One region of the Streptomyces sp. NPDC006332 genome, then DNA from elsewhere that is predicted to be linked to it. Evidence: riboswitches for the same ligand, from Rfam matches in the RefSeq annotation. Region 1 holds a riboswitch; each other region holds the start of a gene.
What was found. A riboswitch is a leader RNA that binds a small molecule or an ion and turns the genes downstream of it on or off. The one in region 1 is predicted to bind cobalamin.
Positions count from the first base shown of each region.

Region 2: it holds a riboswitch for cobalamin, as region 1 does, so the genes downstream of both, ABZ027_RS20725 (HoxN/HupN/NixA family nickel/cobalt transporter) here and ABZ027_RS07425 (prenyltransferase/squalene oxidase repeat-containing protein) in region 1, are expected to answer to the same signal.
Region 3: it holds a riboswitch for cobalamin, as region 1 does, so the genes downstream of both, ABZ027_RS21170 (ABC transporter substrate-binding protein) here and ABZ027_RS07425 (prenyltransferase/squalene oxidase repeat-containing protein) in region 1, are expected to answer to the same signal.

Region 1 is NZ_JBEXRA010000005.1:219,887-225,017, forward strand. Features, by position in the region: gene ABZ027_RS07410 (MBL fold metallo-hydrolase) at 1-658, shown strand, start outside; gene ABZ027_RS07415 (nuclear transport factor 2 family protein) at 700-1,134, shown strand; gene ABZ027_RS07420 (phosphotransferase) at 1,131-1,790, opposite strand; cobalamin riboswitch at 1,850-1,973, shown strand; gene ABZ027_RS07425 (prenyltransferase/squalene oxidase repeat-containing protein) at 2,080-3,312, shown strand; gene ABZ027_RS07430 (SCO2322 family protein) at 3,309-3,980, shown strand; gene ABZ027_RS07435 (CbiQ family ECF transporter T component) at 3,970-5,131, shown strand, end outside.
Region 2 is NZ_JBEXRA010000022.1:4,233-9,363, reverse strand. Features, by position in the region: gene ABZ027_RS20735 (YcnI family protein) at 1-314, opposite strand, end outside; gene ABZ027_RS20730 (hypothetical protein) at 352-939, opposite strand; gene ABZ027_RS20725 (HoxN/HupN/NixA family nickel/cobalt transporter) at 1,046-2,146, opposite strand; cobalamin riboswitch at 2,174-2,409, opposite strand; gene ABZ027_RS20720 (metalloregulator ArsR/SmtB family transcription factor) at 2,462-2,821, shown strand; gene ABZ027_RS20715 (SMC family ATPase) at 2,965-5,131, opposite strand, start outside.
Region 3 is NZ_JBEXRA010000022.1:100,239-105,369, reverse strand. Features, by position in the region: partial or broken gene ABZ027_RS21190 (transposase) at 1-345, shown strand, start outside; gene ABZ027_RS21185 (OsmC family protein) at 354-800, opposite strand; gene ABZ027_RS21180 (ABC transporter ATP-binding protein) at 850-1,641, opposite strand; gene ABZ027_RS21175 (iron chelate uptake ABC transporter family permease subunit) at 1,638-2,636, opposite strand; gene ABZ027_RS21170 (ABC transporter substrate-binding protein) at 2,663-3,694, opposite strand; cobalamin riboswitch at 3,732-3,914, opposite strand; gene ABZ027_RS21165 (methylmalonyl-CoA mutase subunit beta) at 4,074-5,131, shown strand, end outside.

The DNA of each region.
Region 1 (5,131 bases):
GGAAGCCGCCGGCGCCCCCGAGGACCACGTGGCGCCCCTGCGCACCGGCCGCCGTCGCTCCCTGCCCGGGCTGGCCCCCGCGCTGCCCGACCGGGAGATCGTCCCCGGTGAACTCCTCGACCTCGCGGGCCGCCGACTGCGCGCGATCTGGACCCCGGGCCACACCCCGGGCCACGTCTGCCTGCACCTGGAGGAGGAGCACCCCGCCCGGCTCCCGGGCCACGGCCGCCTGTTCTCCGGCGACCACCTGCTCCCCGAGATCACCCCGCACATCGGCCTGTACGAGGATCCGGACGACGCCACGGTCACCGACCCCCTCGGCGACTACCTGGACTCCCTGGAGCGCGTCGGCCGCCTCGCCCCCGCCGAGGTGCTCCCGGCCCACCAGCACGTCTTCACCGACGCGACGTCCCGGGTACGGGAGTTGCTCGCCCACCACGAGGACCGCCTCAACGGCCTGCTCACCCTCCTGGCCGAGCCCCTCACCCCCTGGCAGCTCGCCGAGCGCATGGAGTGGAACCGCCCCTGGGAGCAGATCCCGCACGGCTCCAGGAACATCGCCGTCTCGGAGGCCGAGGCCCATCTGCGCCGACTGGTGAAGCTGGGACGGGCGGAGGCGGTGACGGGGAGCGAGCCGGTGACGTACGTGGCCGTGTAAACCGGTGGCCGGGCCGCGCACGGACCGTCTACTACTTGACCATGGAGCACCTTCTCGCCGAACGCGCCTGTGAACGTCTGATCGTCGACTTCGTCCACCGTCTCGACCTCGGCGACCCGTCCTCCGTGGCCGAACTCTTCACGGACGACGGCAGTTGGGAGTGGCCGGCGGGTGAGCGGCTGATCAGGGGACGCGACGCCCTGCGCGACTACTTCGGCTCCCGCCCCGCCGACCGGCTGTCCCGCCGCATGATGTCCAACATCCTCGTCACGGTCACCTCCCCGGACACGGCGACAGCCCTCTCGTACTTCACGACCTACCGCGTCGACGGCCACCAGGGCGGCATGGTCCCGGCCGGCCCTCCGGTCCAGATCGGCCACTATCAGGACACCTTCCACCGCACCCCGGACAACACCTGGCTCCTGGCCTCCCGCACCCTGTTCCTGCCCTTCGGAGGCCCGACTCCCCGCGCCTAGGTCATCAGCGACCGGACCAACTTCTCCGCGGAGCCGAGCAGTTGCACCTCCGGTCGACTCATCGTGGGGTTGGCGGCCCGCCGTCGCCTTGCCTCCCGCAGACCTGTCTCGGTGAGGCAGGACGGGTCGGCGAGGAGGGCCGTGAGCATCGCGCGGGCCGGGTCGGCGAGCGGTTCGGCGCCGACGGCGACCTGAGCGAGGATCATCGCGGACATGCCCCAGTCCAGGCCCGGTTCACCCTCCTCCGCGTTCGACCAGTCGATGACCCGGGGGCCGTCGGCGGCGAGGATCACGTTGTCCGGGTGCAGGTCGAGGTGGAGGAGGCGGGCGTCGGAGTGCCTGGCCGGAAGGGTGTGCAGGTGGCGCAGGAGACGGGCGAGGACGCCTCCCGCCTCGCCCGCGTCGACCTGGCCCGAGCCGAAGGCTTCCAGCATCGTCGGGCCGTACAGCCGCTCCATCACCAGCTCGGTGCGGCTGGAGCCGGAGAGCAGCACCCGGGGAACGGGGTAGCCGTGCGCATGTACGTGTTCCATCACAACGCCCTCCGCGACCGCGTCCCCCCAGCCCCGTCGGTCGCGGCGGAGCACCCACGCCTCGTCGATCTCGTAGACGTCCGCGGCGCGGCCCGAGCCGAGCAGTTTCCCCGTCGATGGCATGGGCGGAACCTACCGTCACCCGCGGGCACCCCGTAGGGCGTTGCCCACGCACCGGTAGAGTGGACCGGTCGTGATCACGCCCGTACGGGGGGAAGCCGGTGTGAATCCGGCGCTGGCCCGCAACCGTGAGCCGTCCGTAGAGGCGGTGAGCCGGATTGCCCCGCGCGGAGGTGACCGGCTCACGTGCACCGGCGACCGGCCGGTGTGCGGCACCGTCGAGGTATACGGAGCCGAGCCGCCGGGGTGTCCCGTGCTGTTTGGCTCCCCCAGGGAGAGGCACCCGCCGATCATGAACGTCCGCCGCCGCGCCATGGTCCTGGCCGCCGCCACCGCCGTGCTCGGCGCCGTCGCCGCGCCCGCCGAAGCCGCCTCCCCGTCCGCGTCGCCCGCGCTCCCCGCCGGGCTCTACGGCAGCTCCGACCCGACGTACGACGGCGTCTGGCGTCAGTCCCTCGCGCTGCTCGCCCAGCACACCGTGGGCGTACGGCCCGCCAACTCGGCCGTGGACTGGCTGACCGGGCAGCAGTGCGCGAACGGCGCCTTCGCTCCCTTCCGCGCCGACGTCTCCAAGCCGTGCGACGCCAAGGTCATGGTCGACACCAACAACACGGCCGCCGCCGTCCAGGCGCTCACCGCGCTCGGCGGCCACCGGGCCGCCACCGGCAAGGCCGTCGCCTGGCTGAAGTCCGTGCAGAACACGGACGGCGGCTGGGGCTACGCACCCGGCGGCGCCAGCGACACGAACTCGACGTCCGTCGTCGTCGGCGCGCTGACCGCCGTGGGGGAGAAGCCCGCGCGGATCCAGAAGGGCGGCCGGTCGCCGTACGACGCCCTGGTGAAGCTCGCCCTGCCGTGCGAGGGCGAGGGCGCCGGGGCCTTCGCCTTCCAGCCGGACAAGAAGCGCAAGTTGGCGGCCAACGCGGACGCCACGGCGGCGGGTGTGGTGGGCGCGCTCGGCAAGGGGCTGAGGGTGGAGCCCGCCAAGAAGGCCGAGGCCGCCGCCTGTTCGGACGCCGGCTCCCCCTCTCCGCAGCGGGCCGCCGCCAACGGCGCCGCCTATCTCAGCAAGGCGCTCGGGAAGGGCGGCCACCTGATGTCCGCCCTCCCCGGCGCCACCGACCGGCCCGACTTCGGCAACACCGCCGACGCCGTCGTGGCGCTCGCCGCGCAGGGCGGGGCCGACCGGGCCGCCGGGCCCCTGAAGTGGCTGGAGCGCAACTCGTCCGCGTGGGCGAAGTCGAACGGGCCCGCCGCCTACGCCCAGTTGGTGTTCGCCGCGCACGCGACCGGCACGGATCCGCGCGACTTCGGCGGCACAGACCTGGTGCGGCAGCTCAACGCGACGGGACCGGCCCCGCGGACGGCGAGCGCGGCATCCGGTGCGCCGGGTGAGTCCGGTGAGTCCGCCGCGGACGACGGCTCGGGCGGAGAGAACGTCTGGTGGATGGTCGGCGCGGGGCTCGCCGCCGGGGCCGGCATCGGCTTTCTGCTCAGCGGCCGCGCCAAGGGGAAGCGGCCGTGACACGACGCCCTGCCGTCACGCTGTTCGCGACCGTCCTGTTCCTCCTGGTGGGGGCCATGGGGCAGGCGCAGGCCGCCGGTTACCGTTACTGGTCCTTCTGGGACCGCGACGGCGGGCGGTGGACGTACGCGACCCAGGGCCCCTCCACCGCCCGCCCCTCGGACGGAGACGTCCAGGGCTTCCGTTTCGCGGTGAGCGAGGACTCCGGCGACGCCGCACAGCCGCGCGGCACGGCCGACTTCGGCACGATCTGCGCCCACTCGCCCGCACGCGACGGCAGCAAGAGGGTGGCCCTGGTCATCGACTTCGGCACCAGGACGGACGCCCCGTCCGGCGAGAGCCCACCGACGCGACGAACGGCGTGCGCCGTCGTCTCCCCCGACGCCACGACGGCGGAGGCCCTCGCCTCGGCCGCCAAACCCCTGCGCTACGACACCGGCGCTCTGCTGTGCGCGATCGCGGGCTACCCGAGGACCGGCTGCGGGGAGCAGGTGGCGACGGGAAGGACGCCGGGGGCCCCGTCCGAGGAGCAGAACCCGACGCGGGCGAAGGACAAGGACTCGGCGGGCGGGGGACCTTCCGTCGGACTGTTCGCCGGGGTGGCCGCCGTCGCCGTACTGGGCGCGGCGGCGGCGTGGCAGGCGAGGCGGCGCAGGGATGGGTCGTAGCCTCGAGTGGTCCGGCCGACGGCCCCTGCACCGGGCCGGGCTGCATCCCGGTGCCTGGTGGCTGTGGGCCCTGGGCCTCGGCACCGCCGCCACCCGCACCACCAACCCCCTCCTGCTGGCGCTGCTCATCGCCGCCTCCGCGTACGTGGTGGCCGCCCGCCGCCCCGACACCCCCACCGCGCACTCCTACTCCGCCTTCGCCAGACTCGCCCTGGCGGTCCTGCTCATCCGTCTCCTGTTCGCCGTGGTCCTCGGCTCCCCCGTGCCCGGCACGCACGTGCTCGCCACCCTCCCCGAAGTCCCCCTCCCCGACTGGGCGCAGGGCATCCGCCTCGGCGGCAGGGTCACCGCCGAGGGGCTCCTGTTCGCGCTCTACGACGGCCTGAAGCTCGCCGCGCTGCTCATCTGCGTCGGCGCTGCGAACGCGCTCGCGAACCCGGCCCGGCTCCTCAAGTCCCTGCCGGGCGCCCTGTACGAGATGGGTGTGGCGGTGGTCGTCGCCCTCACCTTCGCCCCGAACCTCATCGCCGACGTGCAGCGGCTGCGCGCCGCCCGCCGACTCCGCGGCCGACCGGACCGGGGCGTCCGCGGCCTGCTGCACGTGGGTCTGCCGGTGCTGGAGGGGGCCCTCGAACGCTCCGTCTCCCTCGCCGCCGCGATGGACGCCCGCGGCTACGGCCGCAGCGCCGACGTTCCCGCCCGCGTCCGCCGTACGACCGCCGCGCTCACCCTCGGCGGTCTGCTGGGCGTCTGCGCGGGAACGTACGGTCTGCTGACCGCCGAGGGCGGCACCTATGGTCTGCCCGTCCTGCTCGCCGGGCTCGCCGCCGCCCTGGCCGGTCTGCACCTCGGCGGCCGGCGTTCGCTGCGCACCCGCTACCGTCCCGACCGGTGGGACGTCCGCGCCTGGCTGGTCGCCGGGTCCGGTGCCGCCGTCGCCGTCCTGCTGACCCTCGCCGCCTCCCGCGACCCCGAGGCGCTGCACCCCGGCGTGGTCCCCCTCGTCGCCCCCGCCCTCCCGCTGTGGCCCGCGGCGGCCGTCCTGCTCGGCCTCCTCCCGGCCTTCGTCGCCCCGGCGCCCGCGTCCGCCCCCGCGTTCCGGCCCAGGCCCGCATCCGGGTCCGTTCAGCCCTCGCACACGTCCTCACTCA
Region 2 (5,131 bases), on a different contig from region 1:
GTGCCGTCGTCGGTCTTGACCGGCTTCTTGAGCTTGGTGTTCGTGACCTTGGCACTCCAGCCGTCCCGCGGGGAGACGAGGACGCCGAGGACGGGGTGGTCGGTGGGCAGGAACACCTGCACCTCGGTGGTGGAGGCGGTGTCCTCCTCGTTGGGGACGCGGAAGGTCAGGACGCCGTCGGTGGCGCCCTTGGCGTAGCTGTCGGGGTGGACGGTGACGTGCGCGGAGGCGATGCCCGCGGCGGCGAGGACTCCGGCCGCGGCGAGAGCGGTGACGGCGCCGACGCGGCGCAGCGTGATGCGTACTCGGGACATGTTGGGTCGATCTCCGTACTGGGAAGGTGTGTTGGGGTCAGATCGGGTACGGAGTCCCGGGTGGCGGGCCGCGCCGCTGCACCGCGTGCCGCAGCAGGAGGCGTGGGAGCGGGCGCGACCAGTCGGCCCGCCGACCCGGCCGAGCGACGTCCCGCGCGTCCGGCACCAGCCGTGTCCCGCCGCTCACCCGCCACCAGGCCGCAAGGCCCGGCACCAGCGCGGCGGTCCGGCGCAGCAGCGACCACAGAGCGGCCTCCCCGCGCCGCAGCCACCAGGTCAGCACCAGTGCCGCCGCGACATGAGCGGCGGTGGCGTGCGGGATCACGGCCTGCGTGTGGTACATGCGCATACCGTGCATGACCATGGTGGTGTGCGACCGTGCGGCGCCGAACGCGAGGTGCAGGCCGCCCTGGGCCGCCAGCGTCCCGGCGCCGATGGCCGCCAGCGACCGCTCCCGGCCGCCCAGCAGGTAGCCGGCCCCGAAGACCGGCACGAATCCGACGGCCTGCACCCACACGGCCGGTGCCACACCGGTCGCCAGTGTGTGCCCCCCGACGGCGAGCAGCACGCACAGCGCGGCGAACACCGCCGCGCGCAGGCTCCGCACCGCCGAGGACGCGCTCATGCCCTGATGCTGCCATGCGGCCGACGGATCTCCTCCGTCGCCCTGGCTGGAACACCACCACCGCGTCCTGCCCGGCGCGCCCGCCTCCTAGATCACGCGCCGGATGTCAGTCGCCCTCGGCGAGACGGGCGGCCCACCTCTGCTCCACCTTGGCCAGCCGCCAGTACGCCAGCGCCGCCGCCCACACGACCACGAACAGACCGACGATGATGTAACCGACGTTGTCCATGTCCAGGTCGGCGATCCAACCAGTCACCGTGTCGCGCAGACCGAGCTTCTCGTGCAGCACCCCGACCAGTTCGATGGTGCCGATCAGGAAGGCGACCGCGATGGACAGCCCGGTGATGGCGAGGTTGTAGAACACCTTGCGCACCGGGTTGGAGAACGCCCACTGGTAGGCGAAGTTCATGAACGTCCCGTCGAGGGTGTCGAACAGGCTCATCCCCGCGGCGAACAGCAGTGGCAGGCACAGGATCGCGTACCACGGCAGCCCCGCCGCGGCGCCGCTGCCCGCCATCACCATCAGGGTGACCTCGGTCGCGGTGTCGAAGCCCAGGCCGAAGAGGAAGCCCAGCGGAAACATCTGCCCGGGCCGGGTGATCGACCTGGTGAAGCGGCCCAGGACGCGGTTCATGAACCCCCGCGAGTCCAGATGCTGTTCGAGGGCGGTCTCGTCGTACGTGCCGGAGCGCATGGCCCGGAAGACCCGCAGGATGCCGACCAGTGCCACGAGGTTGAGCGCCGCGATGAGGTAGAGGAAGGTCCCGGAGACAGTCGTGCCGACGACACCGAGGGTCTGGTGGGTACGTGAGTCGTCGTTCATCAACGTGCCGGCGAGTTGTGCGCCTCCCGCCACCAGGGCGGCCATCACGACCACCACGCTGGAATGGCCGAGCGCGAACCAGAACCCGACCGACACCGGCCGCTTGCCGTCGGCCATCAGCTTGCGGGTGGTGTTGTCGATCGCGGCGATGTGATCGGCGTCGAACGCGTGCCGCATACCGAGCGTGTACGCGGTCACGCCGAGGCCGATCCCGAACGCCTTGGAACCGACCTCGTAGTGCGCCGGCACGACGAGCAGGAACAGAATGCCGAACGCCACGACGTGCAGCGCGGCGATCACCGCCAGGAGACCGGCGGTACGCACGGTGTCCTCGCGCCGCCAGCGAAAAACAGTGGGCACGTCGGGCCCGGTGGGCAGGGTCATACGGTCACGCTCCAGCACCTCGTGGATCACTTCGTGAAGTGCCGTGGCCGGTCTCCTGGCTTACGGGTACACACGTCTCCGTTCCGGCCTTCCCGTCCGCCCGGAGGCGAACAGTGACCGTGCACAACTGGGACGGAAACTCCCCGATCACAGTGGCGAGGGCCGCTCCGGCCTGAACCCCTCGAACCACGAAGGGCTGTCACCGGCTTCCCGAACACCACGGCCCGCCCACCGTACGGGCGACCACTCACTCCTGCATACCTGCGCGGCTACGCAGGTATGCAAGATCACACCGCGACCTGCGATATTGCTTCCATGCATCTCGTCCCCGCCGAACGCGCAGACCGCCGCACGATAGACGGCCACCGGGTCTGCGACGCCGTCGCCGCCATCGGCGAACCCGACCACGTCCGCGCCTGGGCGGAGCGATTCTCCCTGCTCTCCGATCCCCGGCGCCTCGCCCTCCTGCTGGCTCTGCGCGAGACGGGTCCGCTCGCTGTCTCCGACCTCGCCATCGCGACCGGAATGAATGACCCCGCCGTGTCCCAGGCCCTGCGGCTCCTGCGCGCCGCCGACATCGTGGCGGGCGAGAAGGAGGGGCGGGTGGTCCGCTACCGGATCATCGACCCGATCACCGCTGACCTGTTGAAGCACTGCGTCAGCAGGAGTGGCTGAGCGGCGACGACCTGAACGGCGGTGCGGCAGGAACCCGCGGTCGCCGAGCCGGCCGCTGAAGGAGCGCTCCACGCGCTCGGCTCGGTGACGACGAGCGTCGTGCACTCGTCCCCGCTGTCGCGCCGCCGCCTGGGGCGATGAGATCAGACGCCCCGCTGCCGCAGCGTCGACCCCGCTCGCCCCTTCACGACCTCCAACTGCGCGTGGATGCGCCGCCGCAGATCCGGGACGTGACTGACGATGCCCACGCTGCGGTCACGTTCGCGCAGGGAGTCGAGGACGTCGAGGACCTCGTCGAGGGTCTGGTCGTCGAGGCTGCCGAAGCCCTCGTCGATGAAGAGGGTGTCCAGCCGGACCCCGCCGGCCTCGTCGGTGACGACGTCCGCGAGGCCCAGGGCGAGGGCGAGCGAGGCGAAGAAGGTCTCCCCGCCGGACAGCGTGGCCGTGTCCCGCTCCCGCCCGGTCCAGGCGTCGACGACGTGCAGACCGAGCCCGCTGCGGCCGCGGCCGGTACGGTCGTCGGAGTGGACCAGGGTGTAGCGGCCCGAGGACATGCGCTGCAGCCGTACGGTCGCGGCGGCGGCCACCTGTTCCAGCCGGGCCGCCAGCACATACGACTCCAGGCGCATCTTGCGGTCGTTGTCCGCCGAGGTGCCCGCGGCGAGGCCGGCGAGGCGGGCCACCCGCTCGTACTCCTCACGCAGCGGCGCCAGCCGTCGCACGCCGGCGGCCGCACGCGCGGAGAGCCGGTCCAGTTCGGTGCAGCGCCGGGCCGCCGCGTCGCGGCCGGAGGCGGCGTCCCGCAGCCGCTGGGCGGCGGTGGCCGCGGTCCGCTCCGCCCCGGTGAGGTCGGCGGGCGGGCGCAGCGCGGCGGCCGCGGTGTCGGCCTCGGCGAGGACGGACCGTACGGCGGCCTCCTCCGACTGCCAGGCGTCCAGCCGTCGTTGGAGTTCACGGTGGGCCGTGTCATCCAGCAGGGCCGCGGCCGCGGCCTGCGGGGTGTCGAAGCCGTACCGGAAAGCGGCGTCGGCGAGGCGGGCGTCGGCGTCCTTGAGGCGCTGGGCGGTGTCCTCGGCGATCCGCGCGCACTCGGCGGCGTCACCGAGCAGCGCGACCCCGCGCTCCAACTGCGCGGCCCGCGCGGCCACGCTGTCGGCGTTTCCGCGTGCCTGGGCCAACTCGGCTTCCAGGGCGCTCTTCTCACGGTCCAGCCGCTCACGCCGTCCGACCCGCGCGGCGGCCCGCACGGCTGCCTGCTGCTGGGAGGCGGTCCGCTGTTCGTGCTCGCCCTCGGCGCGCCGCAGCTCCTCGCGCGCGGGGTGCAGCGCGGAGGCGTCCCTGCGCGCCCGCGCGTACAGACGCTCCAACTCCTCCGCTTCTTCGGCGAGTTGATCCGTGGGTATGTCACCGGCCTCGGCGGTCGCGACGGCCAGGGCCTCCCGTACGTCGCCCAGGCGCCGTTCCTCCTTCGTGTGCAGCTCCTCCGCCTGCTGGTAGGCGGTCAGCGCCCGCTCCTCCGCCTCCCGATCCACGTGCCCGGCGTCCTTGCGCGCCGGGGCGGGGTGCTCGGTGGCGCCGCAGACGGCGCAGGGGTCGCCGTCCGACAGTTGCGCGGCGAGTTCGGCGGCGATGCCCTGGAGGCGTTGCTCCTTGACGTCGAGCCAGTGCGCCTTGGCCGTCAGCGCCCGCTCCCGGGTGCGGCGGGCCTGCTCGGCGGCCGTTTCCGTGTCACCTGTCAACTGGTCACGCAGCCGTGCGGCACTCAGCCGCTTCTGTGCGGGCTCGCGCTGCACGGAGAGCTGTTCGGCCCGTGTCGTCGCCTCCTGCGCGGACTCGATACGACTCCGCAGTGCGGTCCGGGTCGTCTCCCATTCGGCGAGCCAGGCCTGCGCGTCCTGCCGGACCTCGTCGTCTGCCCGCTCCTGCCGGTCCAGGTCGGCACGTTCGGCCACCAGGTCGGCCAGCCGTCGCTCGGCACGGCGAGCCGACTCCAGGCCGCCCAGTTCCTCCGCGGCCCGCCGGGCGGCGGAGGCGAGTGAGACGGCACCCGCGTCGGCGAAAGCGGCCCGGGCCGGCGCATGGGTGTCGGCGAGGGTCGCCTCCGACCCGGCATCCACCGTTCCCTCGCCGAAGGCGCCGGCGCGTCGCATGCCGGTCCCGGTGTCGCCGAGGACGTGGCCGGGGTCGCCGTCGAGGGCGTCACGCAGCAGGGCACGCGCGTGTGCCTCCGCCGCCGCGGCCCGCCGGTGTTCACTGTCGGCCGCCTCGCGCAGCTCCAGGGCCGGCGCCACCGCCTGGGCCTTGCGGCCC
Region 3 (5,131 bases), on a different contig from region 1:
ACGCGAACTCGACCTGGGCAACGTCGGCCCCCTGGCAGCGCGGACCGGCTGGCTGCCTTCGCCGGAGTTTCCCCGACGCCTCGTGACTCCGGGAAGATCAGCGGCAACCTGCACCGCCCCACGCGCTACAGCCGACGCCTCCAACGCGTCTTCTACACCTCCGCGCTGATCAGCATCCGCTGCTGCGACGAATCCCGCCGCTTCTACGACCGCAAGCGCGCCGAAGGTAAACGACACTGCCAGGCCGTCATGGCGCTCGCCCGGCGTCGAGTCAACGTCCTGTGGGCCCTCCTTCGTGACAGACGGTGCTACAACCCCATACCGCCCGTCACTCCGGCCACTTGACAACTCCATTAGGAATCCTCGATCGTCACGGTGACGGGCGTGCCGATCTCGACCGTGCGGCTGACCGTGCACAGTCGGTCGTGGGAGGTCCTGACCGCTCGCGGAAGGATCGTCCTGGCCCGGTCCGCGCCGTCGCCCTCGCCGTCCGGGAAGGTGACGGAGAAGGCGACCCTGAGGCCGGTCATCCGGTTGCCGAGCTCGTCGCTGACCTTGTCACCGGTCACCGCGACGGAGAACGTGGCGGGTTCCGCGTGGCGACTGGTGGCGACGTCGACGTCCGCCGCCGAACACCCTCCGATCGCGGCGAGCAACAACTCGACCGGGGTGAACGCACTGTCCCCGTGAGCACCGGAACTCGTACCGAAGGTGATCGTGGCGCCGCGGGCGTTCGTCGCGACGAAGTGGCCGGTGCTGATGCGCTCGACGGTGACGGAGCGCGGGGAGTCCTGGGTCATGTGCCGACACTAGCGCCGGGGGTGGGACGTCACCGGGGCGGCCGTACGGTCAGGGCGACCTGACGGTGTCTTGAGGGAGCGTGCCGAGGAACCGTACATGGGGCCGGTCTCCCGGAGCGTCGGGGGTGACGGTGGCGCGCACGCCGTACACCTGGGCGATGAGGTCCTCGGAGAGCACCTCTGCCGGGCCGCCCGCGGCAGCTACCCGGCCCTGGTTCAGCACGACGAGGTGGTCGCAGTACATCGCCGCCAGGTTCAGGTCGTGCAGGGCGATGACGGTGGTGACGGGGAGTCGCGTGACAAGCGTCAGGAGGTCGAGCTGATGCTGGATGTCGAGGTGGTTGGTGGGCTCGTCCAGGAGGAGTTCGCGTGGTTCCTGGGCGAGGGCGCGGGCGATCTGGACCCGTTGGCGTTCGCCGCCGGACAGGGTGTGCCAGAGGCGGCCGGCCCGCTCGGTGAGGCCGGTGCGGTCCAGGGCGGCGCGTACGGCCCGCTCGTCGGCCGGGGTGGTGGGGGTCCAGGCGCGACGGTGTGGGACACGACCGAGCCGTACGACGTCCAGGACGGTCAACTCGGTCTGGGTGTCCGCCTGTTGTTCGACGACCGCCAGCCGGCGGGCGATGGCTCGGCGGCTGTACTCACGCAACGGGTGGCCGTCGAGGGTGACGACGCCGGAGGTGGGGGTGAGAACGCCGGCGAGCAGGCGCAGGAGTGTGGACTTGCCGGAGCCGTTGGGGCCGAGCAGGCCGGTGACGGATCCGGGGGCCGCGGTGAGGCTGACCCCGTCCAGGATCAGCTGCCCGGCGGCGGTACGCGAGAGGCGGTCGGCGATGAGCGTCATCGGAGCGCCCTCCGGGTGCGGTACAGGACGAGGACGAACGCCGGTACGCCGATCAGGGAGGTGACGACGCCGACCGGTATCTCCTGCGGGTCGAGGACGGTACGGGCCAGGGTGTCGACCCACACCAGGAACACCGCCCCGGTGAGTGCGGTCACCGGCAGCAGCCGCGCGTGCCCGGGGCCGGTGAGGGCACGGGCGGCGTGCGGCAGGACCAGCCCGACGAAACCGATGGCGCCCGCCGAGCTGACCAGAGCGGCGGTCAGCAGGGCCGTGACGCAGAGCAGCACCAGCCGGGTCCGGGCGACGGAGATCCCGAGCGAGGCCGCCGCGTCCTGACCGAAGGCGAAGGCGTCCAGCGTCCGCGCGGATCCGAGGCACACGACGAGGGCGGCCGCCAGCGCGGTCAGGCACAGCCACACGTCGTTCCAGTCGGCGCCGCCGAGCGAGCCGAGCAGCCAGAACAGGACTCCCTGGGTGGTCTGGGCGTCGGCGGCCGTCAGGACGACGAAGGAGGTGAGCGCCGAGAACAGCTGCATGGCGGCGACTCCGGCCAGTACGACCCGGTCGGTCGTGGCGCCGAGGGTGTGGCTGAGCAGCAGCACCAGGGCGAAGGAGCAGACGGCTCCGACGAAGGCGCCGCCGGAGACGGACAGCGCGCCGCCACCCGCGCCGAGGACGACCACCACGACCGCGCCGGTGGAGGCTCCGGAGGAGACGCCGAGGACGAAGGGGTCGGCGAGCGGGTTGCGCAGCAGGGACTGCATGACCGCTCCGCACACGGCGAGCCCGGCGCCGCAGACGGCGGCGAGCAGGGTGCGGGGCAGGCGCAGGTTCCACACGATGCCGTCCCGGATCGGGGTCAGCCGCGAGGGTCCCCCGCCGAGATGAGCGGCCACCGCCGACCAGACGTCGCCGACGCCGATGTCCGCCGGGCCGATGGTGACGGCCACGGCGAGGGACCCGGCCAGGGTCACGAGGCCGGCCACCGTCCGCAACGCCGTGGCCGTGACGGACGAGGTCGTCACCCGGCGGGCCCGTCGGCGCGCAGGGCCGCGGCCACCTTCTCGACGCCGTCGACGGTGCGGATCGTGGGGTTCATGGCCTGGCCGCTGAGCGTGACGTACCTCTTGTTCTTCACCGCGTCCATGTTCCTGGTCGCCGGATCGGACTCCAGGAAGGCGATCTTCCGCGCGGCCGTCTCGGCGGTCTGCGAGTCGCGGGTGAGATCACCTATGACCAGGACGTCGGGGTTGCGGTCCGCGACGGTCTCCCAGTTGATCTGCGGCCATTCCTGCTTGGTGTCGTCGAAGACGTTCTTCGCGCCGAGCGCTTCGGTGATGATGCCGGGGGCTCCGCAGCAGCCCGCCATGTAGGGGGACTCCTGGTTGGCGAACCAGTACAGGACCGAGGTGTCGGAGGCGTCGATCCCCAAGGTGGCCTTGGCGACGCGGGTCTTCAGTGCCGCGACGAGCTTCGCGCCCCGTGCTTCGACGCCGAAGATCTTCGCCAGGTCCCGTATCTCGCCGTAGACCGATTCCATGGTCAGCGGCTCGGTGCGGGCACCGTCGCCGTCACCGCTGTTGTCCTTGCCCTCGCAGTCGGCCGGTGAGAGATAGGTCGGCACGCCCAGCTCCTCGAACTTCTCGCGCGGGGCCACGCCGCCCTGCCTCAGGGTGGAGGCGAAGGAGGCGGCGACGAAGTCGGGTTCGGTGTCCAGGACCTTCTCGAAGGAGGGCTGGTCGTCGGAGAGCCTGGGCACCCGGGCGTTGTCCTTCGCGAGGCCCTTCAGGACGGGGTCGGTCCAGGTGGCGGTGCCCGCCATCCGGTCGGCGAGGCCGAGGGAGAGCATGATCTCGGTGGTGCCCTGGTTCAGGGACACCGCTCGCTTCGGCGGCGACGGGATCCGGATCCGCTGCCCGCAGTTGTCCAGGGTGCGGCCCGTCGCGGTGGTGGGTGAGCCGGGGGGTCCGGTGGACGAGCCGCCGCAGGCCGTCAGGAGGAACGTCCCGGAAAGGAACAGGGCGGAGCGGCGGACTGCACGGGTGACGGGCACACAACATCCTCTGGCGTCGAGGGCCCGGTCGCGGGGCCCGTTCGTACGGGTCGCCAGCAGGTCTTCGGACTCGGGATCACCCGGCCGGAGCGCCTTCCCGGACCCTGGTCACATGTGACCGTCGTCCAGTGGCTCGCCTTGCCCCGCCCGTCACCCTCACCGCTGCGCGTCAGTTCCGGATTCGCACCGGATTCCCTTGACTGGCTTGGGCAAATTATCACGTTGTCGCACCGGCCCGAGGGGCAGCGCGGGGCGGGGCCGTCGTCCCGTCGGCACGTGGCCGGGCCCGGCAGGGCAACGCAGGTCACAGTGGCAGGGAGTGCAAGGTCACAGCGGTGTCCTCTGACGCTCCTTTGACGGTCTGGCCTAGCATCCGAGCATGACGGTCCTGCCTGACGACGGGCTCTCGCTGGCCGCCGAGTTCCCTGACGCGACGCACGAGCAGTGGCAACGCCTGGTGGCGGGCGTCCTGCGCAAGTCGGGAAAGGAAGTCTCGGGGGAAGCAGCGGAAGACGCCCTGTCCACCGCGTTGGAGGACGGGTTGCGCACCCGCCCCCTGTACACCGCGAACGATGTGACGCCCGAGCCCGGCTTCCCCGGGTTCCCCCCGTTCGTACGGGGCGGCCGGGCCGAGGGAAGCGTCACCGGCGGCTGGGACGTACGGCAACGGCACGCCGCGACCGGCGGCGACGCGGTGCTCGGGGATCTGGAGAACGGCGCCACCTCGCTGTGGCTGGTCGTCGGGACGGGCGGCCTGCCGCTCGGCTCCCTCGGCCGGGTCCTCGACGGCGTCCATCTCGACCTCGCGCCCGTCGTGCTGGACGCGGGGGGCGAATTCGACGCCGCCGCACGGGAGTTGCTGGGCCTGTACGAGGAGCGGGGCGTCGCCAAGCAGGCGGCGATCGGCAACCTGGGCGCCGACCCGCTGGCCCACGAGGCCCGTACGGGCGACGCCTCGGACTTCGCGCCGGTGGCCGCTCTCGCGCGGCTGTGCGCCGACGCGTACCCGGGGCTGCGGGCCCTGACCGTGGACGCGCTGCCGTACCACGAGGCCGGCGGTTCGGCCGCGCAGGAACTGGGCGCCTCTCTGGCGACCGGCGTCGCCTACCTGCGTGAGCTGACCGGGGCGGGGCTCAGTGTCGAACAGGCCTGTGCGCAGCTGGAGTTCCGGTATGCGGCCACCGCCGACCAGTTCCTCACCATCGCCAAGCTGCGCGCGGCCCGACGGCTGTGGGCGCGGGTCGCCGAGGTGTGCGGGGCTCCGGGCGCGGGGGCGCAGACGCAGCACGCCGTGACGTCGCCGGTGATGATGACGCGCCGTGACCCGTGGGTGAACATGCTGCGCACGACCATCGCCACGCTCGCCGCCGGGGTCGGCGGCGCCGACGCCGTCACCGGGCTGCCCTTCGACCACGCCGTGGGCCTGCCGGACGCGTT